Regions from separate parts of the Streptomyces sp. Da 82-17 genome, predicted to be linked through region 4. Evidence: riboswitches for the same ligand, from Rfam matches in the RefSeq annotation. Region 4 holds a riboswitch; each other region holds the start of a gene.

Region 1 (4,201 bases), on a different contig from region 4:
GTCGGCTGCGCGGCGAGCCAGGCGAGGGCGACGGTGGCGAGCTCGGCGTCGTGCGCGGCCGCCACCCGGTCCAGGGCGTCCAGCACCCTCACGCCGCGCTCGGTGTCCAGATGCCCGCCCGCACTCTGCGCCCGCACGCTGTCCACCGTCGCACCCGGGCGGTACTTGCCGGTGAGGAAGCCGGAGGCGAGCGCGTAGTAGGGCACGGCGGCGAGGCCGGTCCGCGAGGCGACCTCCTGGAGGCGGCCCTCGTACGTGTCGCGGGAGACCAGGTTGTAGTGCGGCTGCAGCGCGGCGTACCGCGTGAGGCCCTCGCGCTCGGCGAAGTCGAGGGACTCGGTGAGGCGCTCGGGCGAGATGTTGGAGGCGGCGACGGCGCGCACGGTGCCGGCGCGGACCAGCTCGTCGAGGGCGGTGACGATGTCCTCGACGGGGACGCTCGGGTCGTCGAAGTGCGTGTAGTAGAGGTCGATGTAGTCCGTGCCGAGGCGGCGCAGGGAGTCCTCGACGCCCCGCTTGATGGTGCCCGGGGCGAGGCCCTTCACGCCGTCGAGCCCGCCGACCTTGGTCGCGACGACGACGTCCTCGCGATTGCCGCGCGCCGCCAGCCACTTGCCGATGACGGTCTCGGACTCGCCGCCGCTGTTGCCCGGCACCCAGGCCGAGTAGACGTCGGCGGTGTCGATGAAGTTGCCGCCGGCCTCGGTGTAGGCGTCGAGGACCGCGAAGGACTGCTCCTCGTCGGCGCTCCAGCCGAAGACGTTGCCGCCGAGGGCGAGCGGGAAGACCGAGAGACCGGACGGGCCGAGGGTGCGCAAAGAGGTCATGGGGACGTCAACAGCCGCCGTGGACGGGCCTATTCCGGTCCGCGCACCGCTGAGGGGTACGCGCACAGGAAAGAGGGACCCGCCGCACGACGGCTGTGGAGGACATGCCTCACCTCACCGATGCATGCCTCGTACCGGCAGCCCTGACGTCGGGGGGTAAGCCGCCAGGACCACCGGAATCCAGGAACCTCCCGGGGAGCCGTGGCGGCTCGGCCGGTCGAGATCAGATGCTGACGCCCTTGCTGCGCAGCCAGGCGCTCGGGTCGATCAGCTCGCCGCCGGCGGTCTTCACCTCGAAGTGCAGGTGCGGGCCGGTGGAGTTGCCGGTCGAGCCGACGCGTCCGATGACGTCGCCCGTCTTGACCTCCTGGCCGACGCTGACGCTCATCGACGACTGGTGGTTGTACGCCAGCTCGGTGCCGTCGTCGAGCTCGATGACCGTGCGGTAGCCATAACTGCCGGACCAGCCGGCCTCCTTGACTGTGCCGCTGTGGATCGACTTGATCGGCGTGCCCGTGGGGGCGGCGAAGTCCAGGCCCGTGTGGTACCCGGAGGACCACATCGAACCGGCCTGCCCGAACACGGTGCTGATCGTGTACGACGCGAGGGGGGCGGTGAAGCTGCGGGCGAGCTTGGCGAGGCGCTCGGCCTCCGCCTTCCGCTTCGCCTCCTCCTCGGCCTTGCGCTTGGCCTCGGCGGCCTCCCGCTCGGCCTCGGTCTGCTGCTTCTCGGCCTCTTCGGCGGCGGCCTTGGCGGCGGCGTCGGCAGCGGCGGCCTGCTCGGCGGCCGCGGCCTCCTCCTGCTTCGACTCGGCCTGCTGCATGATGCGCGAGCGCAGCGCCTCACCGGCGTCCGCGGAGGCGGCCTGCGGCTCGCCGTCGAGCTGGGCGACGGGGGCGCCGGACGCGGCGGTGGCCTGGGTGACGCCCGAGAAGTCGTCCCCGGCGTCCGCGGAGTCGTCGGAGATCAGGGAGCCGACGCCCGGCAGGGACTCGGCGTCGGGCAGCGATTCGGTGACACCGGAGAGGTCGGGCAGCGAGATCGGTACCGGCGGGCGGTCCTTGGCGGTCGCTATGCCGCCGGCGCCGACCGCGGCGATGACGCCGACGCCGAGCACCGTGGAGCTGCGCGCGAAGCCGCCGCGCTGCTTGCCGACGCGGTGCCGGCCGCGGACCGGGCGAACGGACTCCTCAGTGGGGTTCCACTCTTCCCAGGGCCCTTCGTCGTGTCCGAACGCCGTCTCGCCGTCCGGGAAATACGCGGGCTCATGGCCGGTCGTGCCTCGGCTTGCGGGGGTCGCCACTGGGGCGCACTCCTTTCCTTCCTTCTCGCCTACCGGGTTAGCTGACGGGTTCGGAACAGGAAGGTTTCCTACGGGCGAAGAACGCCCGATTCACCCCAAGTTGGTGGTTCCCCGGCTCCCTTGCGGGATTAAGCGTGTGCGCACGGAGCCGACTCTTGTGACGGCTGGGACGACCGCGCTGCGTTATCGAACGTTAATAGACAGCGGCATCGGATTCCAAGCCGTTCCGACTGATCGTTCATGGCTCTGGCCAAGCCTTTTCGGGACACGAGGGGGCGGAACCGGGCGAGTTGACCACACTTTCTCCACAACTCGCGGCCCTCAAGTTTCTGACGTTGCGTCATTTGTTATGCGGAGGGCGGCGCTTCACTCACAGAGGGTGACAGCGGGCGGCCCCTTCGGCTCGTCCGCCGCGGGCCGCCGCACCGCGAGCAGCGCCATGTCGTCCGTCATGCCGCTCCCGCCGGTGTGCGCCCGCACCTCGTCGGCCACGGCGGCGAGCAGCGCGTCCGGCGCCGCGAACGTCCGGCCGCTGAGCCGGGCCGCCGGATCGTAGAACTCCCCCGCCTCGTCCCGCGCCTCCGAGAGGCCGTCGGTGTAGAAGAGCAGCGTCGCGCCGCCGGGGAAGGCGCACTCGCCCGCCCGGTCCGGCCACATCCCGAGGTCGCCCATGCCGAGCGGAAGCGCCGGCTCCGCCGCCGCGAGCACCGCGAGCCGCCCGCCCGCGTACAGCAACAGGGGTTCCGGATGGCCCCGGTTGATGAACCGGACCACCTCGCGGCCGTGCGGCATCTCCGCGAGCACCGCCGTCGTGAAGCCCTCGAAGGCGTCCAGGCCGGAGCGCCGGACGCCCTCGCGCGCCAGCGCCCGCTCCAGGCGCTGTGCGACCGCCTCCAGGGTCGTCTCCTGCTCGGCCGCCTCCCGGAACGCCCCGATCACCACGGCCACGGCCTCCACAGCCCCGAGCCCCTTGCCGCGCACGTCGCCGACGATCAGCCGTACGCCGTGCGGAGTCTCCTGCACCGCGTACAGGTCGCCGCCGATGAACGCGTCCGCCTGCGCCGCCTCGTAGCACGCGGCCACCTCCAACCCCCCGATCCGAGAAGCCGGTTCGGGCAGGACGGCGCGCTGCGCGGCCTCGGCGATCTCCCGCGCGGAGGCGAGCTTCTCCCCGCGGTGGCGTACGACGACGTTGATGAGGACGGCGAGCGCGGAGACCGTGAGCACGTTGATCAGCTCGGTCAGCTCCTGCGGCCGGCCGACCGTCCCGTAGTACAGCTGCAGCAGCACCACGGACGCGGACGCGGCGACGCCCGTCAGGACCGTGCCCGACAGGCCGAAGAACGGGGCCGCGACGAGCGGCGCGGCGCAGAACAGCGGCGCCGCCGTGAACCTCGGCGGCGTCAACAGCGCGGAGACGAGCCCCACGAGGACGAGCAGCGCGGGCAGCGTACGAATGAACGCGTGCGCGTGCGCGTGCGTGAGAGGCCGTTTCCGCTCCTGCCCCCCAGCCCCGCCGGGCGGTCTGCGGGGCGGTCTGCGGCGCGCACCACCGCCGCCACCGGCCCCCTCCCGGCGCCCGCCTCGCCGCGCTCCGCGCGCTCCTCGCTGCCCCACCGGTCGTCTCCTGCCTGCCGCACCTCCCCAGGCTCGGCGGCGTACGGCGGCCCGGCGACCGCTCGGCGGCCGTACGGGTTAAGGGGTGGCGTTCGGCCTCACCAAAATGGCGTACACTTGTGTTTACCGACGCGGGGTGGAGCAGCTCGGTAGCTCGCTGGGCTCATAACCCAGAGGTCGCAGGTTCAAATCCTGTCCCCGCTACTGAAGCCTCAGGCCCGGCACGTGAAAGCGTGCCGGGCCTGACGCGTTTTCACGGCCCTTCACGGCTGCGGCCCCTGCCCGCCCGCAGCACTCCCCACGAACACGACAGCGCCCGAACCACCGCAGTGGCTCGGGCGCTGCCCGGCAGGTCGGACCGGGTTCCCCCGGGGACCCTCGCGTCGTAGGCCGTGTGGGACTCGAACCCACAACCAATGGATTAAAAGTCCACTGCTCTGCCAATTGAGCTAAC
Region 2 (4,201 bases), on a different contig from region 4:
TCGCGCAGCACCACGTCCGCCTCCCAGTGGGCGGGGTAGGCGGCGTCCGTGGAGTCCGCGTGCTCGACCGGCGTCATGCGGCCCAGAGTACGGCGAACCGGCCTTTCGGTCAGGGCCTGTGGACAGCCCGGTACGACCTTCGGCCCGGGCCTGTGGAAAACCCGCGCCCGCCCCCCCTCCTGGAGCCGTCCCCGGAGCCGCCTCCCGACCCGCCCTCGGGCCCGTCTCACCCACTGAGTACGGGTCGCGGTGCCGCCCCGTGCGATGCAAGGTAGGAAGGCCGGACGGCGGCCGGGGTTCAGGACGTACGGCCTCTCGGAGCATCCGCCGCGGTATGAGACAGTGGTCTAGACAAGTGCTTGAGCGACACCTGAAGGGCAGCATCACATGGCTGAGCGCCGCGTCAACGTCGGCTGGGCCGAGGGCCTCCACGCCCGTCCCGCCTCCATCTTCGTCCGCGCGGCCACGGCCGCCGGCGTCCCCGTGACGATCGCCAAGGCCGACGGGAACCCGGTCAACGCCGCTTCCATGCTCGCGGTGCTCGGCCTGGGCGCGCAGGGCGGCGAGGAGATCGTGCTCGCCTCCGACGCCGAGGGTGCGGACGTCGCCCTGGACCGTCTGGCGAAGCTGGTCTCCGAGGGTCTCGAGGAGCTCCCCGAGACCGTCTGAGCGTCCGAGCCCGGCTCGGACGCACGGGGCTCCGGCCCCGGCCTGACCCGTTCAGGCGCACCACTGCCGCGGAAGCCCCGCAGACCGACGAGGTCTGCGGGGCTTCCGTGTTTTTCGCGGCCGGTATTGCGGCACGCACCAAAAGGCACTGCCGACAGCCGTACGAGATAAACGGACCAGACGGGGCCGCAGAGAAATGGGCAGCCCGCAACGGGGCGCAACAATTCCCGGCCCGTACACCCTATTCGTATACGGCTTTCGTTAATTCCGGCCGCTCGCCATGTTTACGGAATGTTGCGAAGTCCTCACCGCAGCGACCCTGCCGACCCGCGCCCCGCCGTCCGCGAAACGCAGCCGGTGCGCGGCCTTGGAGCGTTCGGTGTGCTGGGCGGTGAGGGCGCGGGCGCGTTCCGCGTCGCGCCGGGCCACCGCGTCGACGATCGCGCCGTGCTCCGCCCAGGACTCGGTCGGCTTGGCGGGCGGCTCGACCGCGTACATCCACGCGATCTTCTGGCGCAGCTGCGTGAGCAGGGCGGTCAGGCCCGCGCTGCCGGAGGCCTGGGCGAGGGTCTCGTGGAACCAGCCGTCCAGAGAGCGCAGGTCGTCGCTGTGCCCGGCGCGGGCGCGCTCCTGGCCGAGCCGTACGAGGCCGCGCAGCACCTTGAGGTGGGCCTCGGTGCGGCGCTGCGCCGCGCGGGCCGCGCCGAGCGGTTCGAGGAGCTGTCTGGCCTCGAGCAGGTCGGCGGCGTCCTGCGCGGTGGGCTCGGCGACGCACGCGCCCGCGTGCCTGCGCGTGCTGACGAACCCCTCCGCTTCCAGGGTGCGCAGCGCCTCGCGGACCGGGACGCGGGAGACGCCGTACCGCCGCGCGAGGACCTCTTCGGTGAGCCGGCCGCCGCGTTCGAAGACTCCCGCGACGATGTCGTCGCGAATCGCCGTGCATACCGAGTGCGCCGGAATGCGCATGACCGGACCTCCACCTGTGAATCACCCGTTCTGCGACTCTATTCCAGCACACCTGAATTTCCGACGACTCACCGGAATTCATGGAAGTCTTTTGGCCTGCGCCCGGCCGAAAACCGGCCGAATCGGATCGGCCGGTGGAGCGAGGAGCAATGTCCGGGAACGCCGAAGGCCCCGGCAGCGGATGCCGGGGCCTTCGGTGCGGGGTGCGTGCGGTGGCGTCAGACGTTCACGCCGTGCGAGCGCAGGTACGCGACCGGGTCGATGTCCGAGCCGTATTCGGGCGACGTGCGGGCCTCGAAGTGCAGGTGCGGGCCCGTGGAGTTGCCGGTCGAGCCGGAGAGGCCGATCTGCTGGCCGGGGGTGACGGTCTGGCCGACCGAGACGCCGATGGACGAGAGGTGGCCGTACTGGGTGTACGTGCCGTCGTTCATCTTGATCACGATGTTGTTGCCGTACGCCCCGCCCCAGCCGGCCTCGACGACGGTGCCGGAGCCGACGGCGACGACGGAGGTGCCGGAGCCGGCGTGGAAGTCGACGCCGCTGTGGCTGCCGGAGGACCAGAGGGCGCCGCCGGTCTGGTAGCCGGTGGAGATGTACGAGCCGGCGACCGGGGCGGTGTAGCTGTTGAGGCGCTTGCGCTCGGCCTCGCGGGCGGCGCGCTCCTTGGCCTCGCGCTCCTTCTTGGCCTTCTCCGCGGCCTTGCGCTTGGCCTCGGCCTTGCGGGCGGCCTCGGCGTGCTCCTCGGCCTTCTTCTTGGCGGCGGCCTTGGCGGCTGCCTTCTCCTGGGCGGCGGCCTGGGCGTCTATCTGCTCGGCGAGCGAATCGCCCACGGAGACGGCCTGGTTGATGCCGGTGTCGTCGAGGGCCGCGGAGCTCTCGGCGGCCATCGCGGGGGCGGAGAGGCCGCCGACGACGCCCGAGGTGGTCAGGGCGGCGACACCGGCGATGGTGGCGCTCTTGCGGGTCAGGCGGCTGGGACGGCGGTGCTTCCCGGTGGCACGGGCGAAGGCCATGGGGTGGCGGTGTCCTTTCCTTCCTTCTCGCCTACCGGGTTAGCTGACGGGTTCGGAGCAGGAAGGTCTCCTACGGGCCCCCTCCGCGCGGGAGGGCGTCCGATTCACCCCAGGGACTGCGTGTGGGTCCCCGGCTCCCCTGGCTCGCGCCGTACGGGGACTCGGCGATGACTGTCCGGTGCCGCGGGCGCGGCGCATAGCTGGCGAACAGCCGGACCGACGCTAAACGGGACATCTTTCAATCAACAAACGGATCACGCCTTTTGTAGTGCACGCCACAGGGCAGATCCCCAACCACTCTGAAATTTCAGCCCTAATCGGACATTGCATGACGAGGTGCTCGAACGGTGGGGGCCCCGGTGGCGCGGGTGCGCCACCGGGGCCCCTGAGCCCGTCACCGCGTCGCCGCGGCGGCCCGACTAGCCCGTGACAACGGTCACTTCACCGATGCCGAGCGCCTTCACGGGCTCGGCGATCTGGTCGGCGTCGCCCACCAGGACCGTGACGAGACGGTCCTCGGGGAACGCGCTGACGACGGCCGCGGTGGCCTCCACCGTGCCCGTCTCGGCGAGACGGCGGTACAGCTCCGCCTGGAAGTCGTCCGGCAGCTGCTGCTCGACCTGGTCCGCGAGCGTGCCGGCGACGGCCGCCGCCGTCTCGTACCGCAGCGGCGCCACACCCACCAGGTTCTGCACCGCGACGTCCCGCTCCGGGTCCGTCAGACCCTCGGCCGCGAGGGTCCGCAGCACCTTCCACAGGTCGTCAAGTGCCGGGCCGGTGTTGGGGGTGTCCACCGAACCGCTGATCGCGAGCATCGCCGCACCGCTGCCGTCCGCGGCCGACCGCAGCACCTGCGCGAACGCCCGCACACCGTAGGTGTAGCCCTTTTCCTCGCGCAGCACCCGGTCCAGACGGGACGTCAGAGTCCCGCCCAGGCAGTACGTGCCGAGCACCTGCGCCGGCCACACCTGGTCGTGCCGGTCCGCGCCGATACGGCCGATCAGGAGCTGCGTCTGCACGGCGCCGGGACGGTCCACGATGAAGACCCGGCCGGTGTCGTCCGCGGTGATGGGCGCCGCGGGGCGCTGCTCCGCGGTGTTCCCCGTCCACTCCCCCAGCGTCTCGGCGAGCATCGCGTCCAGGTCGGCGCCCTCCAGGTCACCGACGACGACGACGGTCGCGGTGGCCGGGCGGATGTGCGCGTCGTAGAACTTGCGGACCGCGGCCGCGTCGATGCGGGCGACGGTCTCCTCGGTGCCCTGCCGCGGCCGCGACATCCGCGCCTCGGCCGGGAACAGCTGCTTGTACAGCTCCTTGGCCGCGCGCCGCGCCGGGTTGGCCGTCTCGTGCGGGATCTCGTCCAGGCGGTTGCGTACGAGGCGCTTGATCTCGCTGTCCTCGAAGGCGGGGGCGCGCAGCGCGTCGGCGAGCAGCGCGAGGCCCTTCGGCAGCCGGGAGACCGGCACTTCGAGGGAGATGCGCAGGCCGGGGTGGTCCGCGTGCGCGTCGAGCGTGGCGCCGCAGCGCTCCAGCTCGGCGGCGAACTCCTCGGC
Region 3 (4,201 bases), on a different contig from region 4:
CGCGGTGTTCGCCGTCGGCGCGGTCGCCTCCGCCCTCGCGCCGGGCGTCGAGGTGCTGATCGTGGCCCGGGTGCTGCTCGGCCTGGCGATCGGCACGGCGTCGCTGACGGTGCCCGCGTACATCGCCGAGATCGCCCCGGCCCGCTCCCGCGGCCGGCTGGTGTCGCTCAACCAACTCATGATCACGGTCGGGATCTTCGTCTCGTACCTGGTCGGCTATCTCTTCGACGACGGTGAGGGCTGGCGCTGGATGCTGGGGCTCGGGCTGCTGCCCGCGCTCGCGATGTTCGCCGGCGTGCTGCGCCTCGCGGAGAGCCCGCGCTGGCTCCTCGACCGCGGCCGCCGCGACGAGGCCCGCGCCGCGCTGCTCCGCACCCGTACGCCCGAGGCCGCCGACGCCGAACTCGCCGAGATCGAGGCGCTGTCCGCGGCCGAGACCCGCACCAGCTACCGCGATCTGCTGCGCCCCGCGATGCGTCCCGCCGTAATCCTCGGCGTGGTCGTCGCGGCCACCAACCAGCTGGTCGGCGTCAACGCGGTCATCTACTACGCGCCGACCATGCTCAAGCAGGCCGGTTTCGGCAGCTCCGCCGCGATCCTCTCCTCGCTCGGCATCGGCCTGGTCAACATGTGCCTGACGTTCGTGGCGCTGCTGCTCGTCGACCGGGTCGGCCGCCGCCCGCTGCTGCTCGGCGGCACGTCGGTCGTGGTCCTGGCGCTCGTGCTGCTCGGCGCGCTGTACCTGATGGGCGACGACGGGCGCCCCGTCTCCGGCGGCCTGCTCGTGGCCGGGCTCTGCCTGTACATCGCGGCGTTCGCGCCCAGCCTCGGCCTCGCGATCTGGCTCATCAACAGCGAGATCTTCCCGACGGCGGTACGCGGCAAGGCCAGCTCCTTCGGCAACGTCACCCACTGGGGCCTCGACTTCGCCATCTCCCTCACCGTCCTCACCACCATCAACGCCCTCACGCCCACCGGTCTGTTCTGGATCTACGGTCTCTTCGGCCTGCTCGGCGTGGTCTACCTGCACCGCAAGCTGCCGGAGACGAAGGGCCGCAGCCTGGAGGACATCTCGGCGTCGCTGCGGGGCTGACGCGCCTCGCCATGTCATGCGCGGAGGGGGCGTCACGACGGCGGAGACTTCCGCTGCCGTGACGCCCCCTCCGAGGCGGTCGCCGTGGCCGACGGGACGAACCCGTCCGGCCCGACTGCTCGTTTAGTACGGGCCGTTGACGTTGTCGATCGAGCCGTAGCGGTCCGCCGCGTAGTTGCAGGCGGCGGTGATGTTGGCGACCGGGTCGAAGCTGTCGGTCGACGTGCCGGGCACGTGGTAGGCCTCGAAGGTGGGGGCGATGACCTGCAGCAGACCCTTGGACGGGGTGCCGTTCTGGGCGTTGATGTCCCAGTTGTTCATGGCCAGCGGGTTGCCGGAGGACTCCCGCATGATGTTGCGGTGGATGCCCTCGTACGTGCCGGGGATGCCGTGCTGGGCCATGATGTCGAGCGACTCGCGGATCCAGCCGTCGAGGTCGTTGGTGTACGCCTTCTTCGCCGCGGCGGGCTGCACCTCGGTGGCGCCCTTGCGCTCGGAGCGGTCGGCGCGCTCGGCGGAGGCACGGGAGGCGTCGGCCTTCTCGGCCTTCTTGCCGAGGGTGAGCTTCAGGCCGGGGTGGATGAGGCCCGGGTTGTCGCCGAGGGCGTCGCGGTTGGCCTCGTACAGCTTCTTCCAGCCGCCGCTGAGGGAGTGCTCCCGGGCGATCGCGGAGAGGGAGTCACCCGCGACGACGGTGTACGTCTTCGCGGCGGCCGGCTTCGCGGCCGGGCTCGCCTGAACGGCCTCGGCCTTGGCCGCACCCGCGGGCGCCGCGCTCGCCGCGGTCGCGCCGATCACCGGAAGTACGAGCGCTGCTCCGCCGGTCCCCACGAAGGCGATTCCCCGGTTGAGCGAACGGGACTTGGGGCGGCGGTGCTTTCCCTTTGCAGGCATGACGAATTCCTCTCCGTCGCCTACGAGGTGAGCTGTCGGGTTCGGACGGGAGATGTCCGGTCGCACTGCGCATGCGACTTCACCCCAAGCCGTTCCGGACGTGCCGGACCGGCGACTTACCTGGGTCCCCCGCTCCTGCCGTGCGTAAGTGAGTCGGTGTGAGGTTCTCCGGGCGGCGGCAGGATTCGGCGTTCCGTCCGGATTCACGGTGACGTTAGGCGAGAAAGTCGCGGAGGAACAAGGTCGGAAATTGAACGGGGAATGTACGGAGCGCATTCATGTGTCCTGGAACACGCCGCCCGCCGAGATCGAAAAGGCTCAACTCGCTTTGCGGGAACCGGATGTGCGTTTTCGGCGTCTGTCGGGGGGACGGTTGTTCCGTGTGACCCGTCTCACTGAATTCGATACGGCCGTGAAATGCGGAAGTCGGGCGAATCTGACGGGCAATTCAGGTGCTGTGTCACCAATATGGGCGCTAATTTATGTAAGCCGCCAATGCTGTAATGAGGTGACTTAATCGGGCGAACTCGGACATAGGTGAGCGGGTGGGGGTGAGCGGGATCGGGTGGGGCGACTTGGGGCACCGGGTGGGCGCCGGCGGCGGGTCGCGGCCCCGTGCGGGCGCGCGTAGCTTGACGGCTGTGGGGTCCGGCGACGGAGTGGGCCGCGGGGCTCGGTGGTCGGGGGCTCGTCGGTCGGAGCGCGAGGAGGAGTGAGGGACGTGGACGCGAACGCCTGGGACGAGCGGTACGGCGCGGAGGAACGCGTATGGCCCGCCGAGCCCAACCTGTGGGTCGTCCGTGAGACCTCCGAACTCCCGCCCGGCCGCGCCCTCGACCTCGCCGCCGGGGAGGGGCGCAACGCCCTGTGGCTGGCCCGCCGGGGCTGGAGCGTCGACGCGGTCGACTTCTCACCCGTCGCCGTACGGCGCATGGCCGACCTCGCAGAACGCCAACAGGCCGATGTGCACGCCGAGTTGGCCGACGTGACGCGCTACGCCCCGCAGGAGTCCGCGTACGACCTGGTGCTCCTCTCCTACCTCCAGCTCCCTCGGCAGGATATGGAGGGGGTCCTCGACACCGCCTGCCGTGTCGCCCGGCCCGGAGCGACCCTGCTCCTCGTCGGCCACGACATCAGCAACCTCGACCACGGCATCGGCGGCCCCCAGGACCTGCAGGTCCTCTCCAGTACGGACCAGGTCACCGCGGCCTGGGAGCCGTACGCCGACATCGCCGTCGCCGAGGTCGCCCGCCGCCCCGTGGGGGACGCGGCGGCCCTGGACACGGTGGTACGAGCGGTCCGCCGCTGAGGCGTACTCCGGGTTCTCCGGGTTCTCGGGGTTCTCCGGGGCCTTGTCACAGCCCTGAGGGGTGGGCGGGCAGCCACTCGGCGTGCCGCCCCCGCATCCGGTCCCGCTCGGCCGCATCGGCCTCGTCCTCCGCGTACCGCTTCGAGCCCGGCAGGCTGTGGAAGCGCACCCAGGCGTCCCGGTACGGGCCGCGCAGCTCATGGCCCACAGGCGGGCACAGCGGCCGGTGCCGCGCCCACAGTTCCGTCGACGCCGACGCCTCCTCGCCCCGTACGGCCCCCACGTCTCCGCTCCTCCCTCTGCGCTCTGCGTTCCCGCTGCGCTGTGTTCCCGCTGCTCCCGGCAGTGGCGAGAGTGCCGCACCCCAGGCGGTTGTCGGGTCCGTCACGTGCTCACAGCCCCGGAAATATACCCCCGGGGGTAATGCTGTTAAGGTGAGTGACATACCCCGGGGGGTAATTTTCGTCCGTGAGGAGTTTCCCTGTGTTCTTCGTCGACACCATCGAGCTCGAGGGCCTCGGCAACCGCAGCTACCTGGCCGGCGGCGAGCGCGCGGCAGTGGCCGTGGACCCGCCGCGGGACATCGACCAGGTCCTGGCCGCGGCCGCGCGGCGGGGCGTGCGCATCACCCACGTCGTGGAGACGCACATCCACAACGACTACGTGACCGGCGGCCTGGAGCTCGCCCGCCTCACCGGCGCCGCCTACCTGGTCCCGGCCGGCGCGCACGTCTCCTTCGCCCGGACCCCCGTGGCCGACGGGGACACCGTCGACGTCGACACGGACCTCGCCCTGGCCGCCGTCGCCACCCCCGGCCACACCCCGCACCACACCGCGTACGTGCTCAGCGACGCCGGCCGCCCGGTCGCCGCGTTCACCGGCGGCTCCCTGCTCATCGGCACGGT
Region 4 (4,201 bases):
TACGTACTCGAAGGGCGGTTGCGGCTGCATCTCGGGGACACCGCGCACACGCTCGACCCGGGGGACAGCGCGCACTTCGACTCGCTCACCCCGCACCGGATCGGGGCCGCCGACGAGGGCGGCGCCGACCTCCTCTTCGTCCACACGCTGCTGCAGAGCCCCGCCACCGCGTTGTGCCTGGGCGGGCCCACCCGAGGGGAACCGCGATGAACACCGAAGACGACGCGATCGGCAGCGAGAATGCCGCGCAGCAGCCCGCCCGGCGTTCCATGGAGGAGAAGTTTCCCCGTGGCCTCTGGGTCCGGCTGATCATTTATGTGGCCGTGGGGCATCTCTTCGCGGCGTTCGTCTATCTGCTGTTCACCCTGGGCGGCCAGAACCAGTGATCCGGGCGCTGCGGTGTTCTAGTCGAGCAGGTTGGCGCGGAGGCGTTCGCGTATCTCCGGGGTGATCCGCAGGCCCTGTTCCAGATACGTGTCGACCGTGCCCCAGGTTTCCTCGATCGTGGTGAACGCCGCCGCCAGGTATTCGGCGCGGGCGTCGAAGAGAGGGCTGAGGAGCTCCATCACCTCGTCGGACATGGCGTCGGGGGAGGTGCTGCTGCGGTGCACCTTGTACCGCCGGTGGGCCGCGTTGGACTGGAGGTAGTCCTCCTCGATCGCCGGGCGCTCGACGCCGACCGCGAGCAGCGTGACGGCGATGGAGAGGCCCGCGCGGTCCTTGCCGGCGGCGCAGTGCATCAGGGCCGGCACGCTGTCCTCGGCGAGCGCGTGCAGGACGTGGCTGTGCTCGGCCGTGCGCTCCTTGATGATCGTGCGGTACGACGTGATCATCCGGTTCGCCGCCTTGCCGTCGGAGAGCAGGCCGCGCAGCTGGGCCGTGTCGCCCTCGCGGACCATCTTCCAGAACTCGGCGCCGTCGGCCGGGTCGGTCAGCGGCAGGTTCACGTTCCGCACGCCGGGCAGGGCGACGTCCTGGCCCTCCAGCTTCTGGTCCGCGGCGTTGCGGAAGTCGAAGATCGTGTGCAGGCCGAGGCCGGCGAGGAAGTCCGCGTCCGCCTCCGTGGCGTGCGCGAGGTGGCCGCTGCGGAAGAGGCGTCCCGCCCGCACCCGGCGCCCGTCGACGGTCGGCAGCCCGCCGAGGTCCCGGAAGTTGCGTACCCCTGCGAGCTCGGGCTCTGTCGACGGGACCTGCTGCGTCACGGGGGCTCCTCCCATTCGGCCGTCGGCGCTGCTCGTCGACGGGGCGCGTCTTCGACGATACGACACACGTACGACATGAGTTCCTGGGGCAAGCAGTTGTCCGGGGGCGGGGGGAAGTGCGGCGAACGGGCTGGGGAGCTTGCGGCAATCGGCGCACATTCTGCAGTTCGCCTTCAATGTCCGTTTCAGGGTGTTCGCGGTAACTGGCCCTGGAGTAAAGGGAGGTGGGGCGAACTGTCGTGAGCGGGATCATATTCGTGACGGTGCGTGGCGGTCTCCGGCGGGCGATTTCCTTATGCCTGAACGCCCTTGAAGTTTCCGTGTCGACGGAGTGTGACCGTGAATTCGAGAAAGGATCACCGTTCCGTGCGGGCCCGGGAATTGAATCCTTGTCGGCCCGCTCTTCGCTCCATTACGGTCGCCGACGTCCGGGCGGACGCCCAATCCTGCCGCCGTCCGGATTCCCGCACACCCACCCGTGCACGGCAGGAGCGGGGGACCCACGGTAAAACGCCGGATCCGGTCCACCGGAGCGGCTTGGGGTGAAGTCGCGGAAACGCGGCCGGGCAGCTCCAGCCCGAACCCGACAGCTCACCTCGCAGGCGCCGGAGAGGAATTCGCCATGCCCGCGAAGGGTAAGCACCGCCGTCCCAAGTCCCTGCGCCTCACCCGCGGTTTCGCCGTCGCCGGAACCGGCTCGGCCGCGCTCGCGCTGCCGCTGCTCGGTGCCACCGGAGCGAACGCCGCCGCCCCCGAGGCCGCCCCCGCCACCACCGAACTGGCCGCCGCCGGCGCGCAGTCCGCCGCGCAGGCCGCACCGCAGACCGCCCCGCAGGCCGCCTCCAAGGCCGCCGAGTCGTACTCCGTGGTCTCCGGCGACACCCTCTCCGGGATCGCCCGGCAGCTCGACGTGGACGGCGGCTGGAAGCGGCTGTACGAGGACAACCGCAAGGTCGTCGGCGGTGACCCGGGCCTGATCCTGCCCGGCCAGAAGCTGACCGTCGGCGGTGCGAAGGCCGAGGCGCCCAAGGCCGCGAAGAAGGCCCCGGCCAAGGCGGCCGAGCCCGCGAAGCCCGCCAAGGCCGAGTCGGCCCCGGCCGAGGCCGAGCCCGCCGCCGCGGACGGCTTCACCGCCCCGGTCGAGGCCGCCGTCTCCACCGCGTACCGCACCGCCGGCGGCATGTGGTCCAGCGGCTACCACACCGGCACCGACTTCGTCGTCCCGACCGGCACGCCCATCAAGGCCATCGGCGAGGGCACCGTCGTCTCCGCCGGCTGGAGCGGCTCGTACGGCAACGAGGTCGTCATCCGGCACGCCGACGGGCACTACTCCCAGTACGCCCACATGACCTCCCTGAACGTGGCCAGTGGCCAGACCGTCAGCGGCGGCCAGCAGATCGGCCTGTCCGGCTCCACCGGCAACTCCACCGGACCGCACCTGCACTTCGAGGTGCGCACCGGCCCGAGCTACGGCTCCGACGTCGACCCGCTGGCGTACCTGCGCTCGCACGGCGTCACTGTCTGACGCGGCGTCTGCTCCCGTACGCGGACCGGCACTCGGGAATCCCGAGCGCCGGTCCGTCGTACGTTTCGGACACGCCCTGAACGTCACCGGACCAGCCACGCGCCCGCCGCGAGGAGCAGGCAGCGCACCCCGTCCCGCACCGCCCGCTCCGGTACCGGGGCGAACAGCGGGGAGTGGTTGTGCGGGATGTGGGGCGGGAGGCCGGTCGCCAGGTCGGCCGGGGCGAGCCCGGCGAAGCCGGCCGGGTCGAGGCCGCCGAAGACCCAGTACACCGACGGCACGCCCAGGGCGCTGCCGAACACCCCGAAGTCCTCGGCGCCGGTGAGGGGTTGAGGGAGCGTCAGGACCGCGTCGGCGCCGAGCGCGGTGCGGAACGCGGCGTCGACGGTCGCACTCGCCGCCGGGTCGTTGACCGTCGCCGGGAAGCTGCTCAGCAGGGTCGTCTCGGGCGGTTTCGGCGCCGCCGACGCCGCCGCCTCCGCCTGCACGATCCGCTCGACGGCCGCGAGGAGCTGCTCCCGTACGTCGGATGTCGTGCTGCGCAGGGTCAGCTTCAGGTCGGCGGTGTCCGGGATGACGTTCTCGCGCGTCCCGGCGTTGATCGAGCCCACGCTGAGGACGGCCGTGCGCTCCGGGGCGACCTCCCGGGACACCACCGTCTGCAGCCGCAGCACGACCGCGGCGGCCATCACCACCGGGTCGACCGTCGACGCCGGGCTCGACCCGTGCCCGCCCCGGCCGTGCAGCCGTACCGCCAGGCCGTCCGCCGCGGCCGTCATCGGGCCGGGCCGGAGCGCGACGAGCCCGGCCGGGGCGGGGGCCACGTGCTGGGCCAGGCAGACGTCGGCGCGCGGGAAGCGGTCGAGGAAGCCGTCGTCGAGCATCGCGGGGGCGCCACCGACCTCCTCGGCGGGCTGGAACACCGCCACGACCGTGCCGCGCCAGGCCGACCGGTTCGCGGCGAGCAGCGCGGTCGCGCCGAGCAGGCAGGTGACGTGCAGGTCGTGCCCGCAGGCGTGCATCACCGGGACCGTCTCCCCGTCGGCGTCCACGGCGGTACGGGTCGACGCGTACGGCAGGCCGGTGGCCTCGCGCACCGGCAGGGCGTCCATGTCGGCGCGCAGCAGCACGACCGGGCCCGGCCCGTTGGCGAGCGTGCCGACCACGCCGGTGCCGCCCACGCCCTCGGTGACCCTCCAGCCCTGCTCCCGCAGCCGCGCGGCGACGATCCCGGCCGTCCGCACCTCCTGGTGGGACAGCTCCGGGTGGGCGTGCAGATCGCGGTAGAGGTCCTGCAGGGAGGCGAGCCGGTCCTCGATCCCGGTGAGCAGCGGCGCGGGCGATGCGGTCATGGGGCTCCCTCTCGGTACGGGGCGCGGTGCGCTCGGCGGGCGCGGGCACGTTGCGGTGATGCCCCTCGGCGGGGACGGTGAGACATCGGTTCGGCGGGGGCGGGGCGACGGCGGTGCGACGT

Evidence for each region. A riboswitch is a leader RNA that binds a small molecule or an ion and turns the genes downstream of it on or off. The one in region 4 is predicted to bind cyclic di-AMP.
Region 1: another riboswitch for cyclic di-AMP. It lies ahead of ACIDOF_RS13580 (M23 family metallopeptidase); the one in region 4 lies ahead of ACIDOF_RS24230 (peptidoglycan DD-metalloendopeptidase family protein).
Region 2: another riboswitch for cyclic di-AMP. It lies ahead of ACIDOF_RS26920 (M23 family metallopeptidase); the one in region 4 lies ahead of ACIDOF_RS24230 (peptidoglycan DD-metalloendopeptidase family protein).
Region 3: another riboswitch for cyclic di-AMP. It lies ahead of ACIDOF_RS31915 (transglycosylase SLT domain-containing protein); the one in region 4 lies ahead of ACIDOF_RS24230 (peptidoglycan DD-metalloendopeptidase family protein).

Annotation. Positions count from the first base shown of each region.
Region 1 covers NZ_JBJURH010000006.1:382,233-386,433, reverse strand. The annotation lists gene ACIDOF_RS13585 (aldo/keto reductase) at 1-827, opposite strand, end outside; gene ACIDOF_RS13580 (M23 family metallopeptidase) at 1,051-2,130, opposite strand; cyclic di-AMP (ydaO/yuaA leader) riboswitch at 2,142-2,275, opposite strand; gene ACIDOF_RS13575 (PP2C family protein-serine/threonine phosphatase) at 2,497-3,747, opposite strand; tRNA gene ACIDOF_RS13570 (tRNA-Met) at 3,878-3,951, shown strand; tRNA gene ACIDOF_RS13565 (tRNA-Lys) at 4,134-4,201, opposite strand, start outside.
Region 2 covers NZ_JBJURH010000018.1:59,376-63,576, forward strand. The annotation lists gene ACIDOF_RS26905 (GNAT family N-acetyltransferase) at 1-77, opposite strand, end outside; gene ACIDOF_RS26910 (HPr family phosphocarrier protein) at 388-669, shown strand; gene ACIDOF_RS26915 (GntR family transcriptional regulator) at 931-1,635, opposite strand; gene ACIDOF_RS26920 (M23 family metallopeptidase) at 1,854-2,648, opposite strand; cyclic di-AMP (ydaO/yuaA leader) riboswitch at 2,663-2,825, opposite strand; gene ACIDOF_RS26925 (M16 family metallopeptidase) at 3,068-4,201, opposite strand, start outside.
Region 3 covers NZ_JBJURH010000025.1:39,767-43,967, reverse strand. The annotation lists gene ACIDOF_RS31920 (sugar porter family MFS transporter) at 1-1,093, shown strand, start outside; gene ACIDOF_RS31915 (transglycosylase SLT domain-containing protein) at 1,217-1,987, opposite strand; cyclic di-AMP (ydaO/yuaA leader) riboswitch at 1,992-2,156, opposite strand; gene ACIDOF_RS31910 (class I SAM-dependent methyltransferase) at 2,709-3,296, shown strand; gene ACIDOF_RS31905 (hypothetical protein) at 3,343-3,579, opposite strand; gene ACIDOF_RS31900 (MBL fold metallo-hydrolase) at 3,780-4,201, shown strand, end outside.
Region 4 covers NZ_JBJURH010000015.1:48,495-52,695, reverse strand. The annotation lists gene ACIDOF_RS24245 (helix-turn-helix domain-containing protein) at 1-210, shown strand, start outside; gene ACIDOF_RS24240 (DUF6126 family protein) at 270-386, shown strand; gene ACIDOF_RS24235 (tyrosine-protein phosphatase) at 405-1,202, opposite strand; cyclic di-AMP (ydaO/yuaA leader) riboswitch at 1,662-1,820, shown strand; gene ACIDOF_RS24230 (peptidoglycan DD-metalloendopeptidase family protein) at 1,825-2,727, shown strand; gene ACIDOF_RS24225 (amidohydrolase) at 2,811-4,079, opposite strand.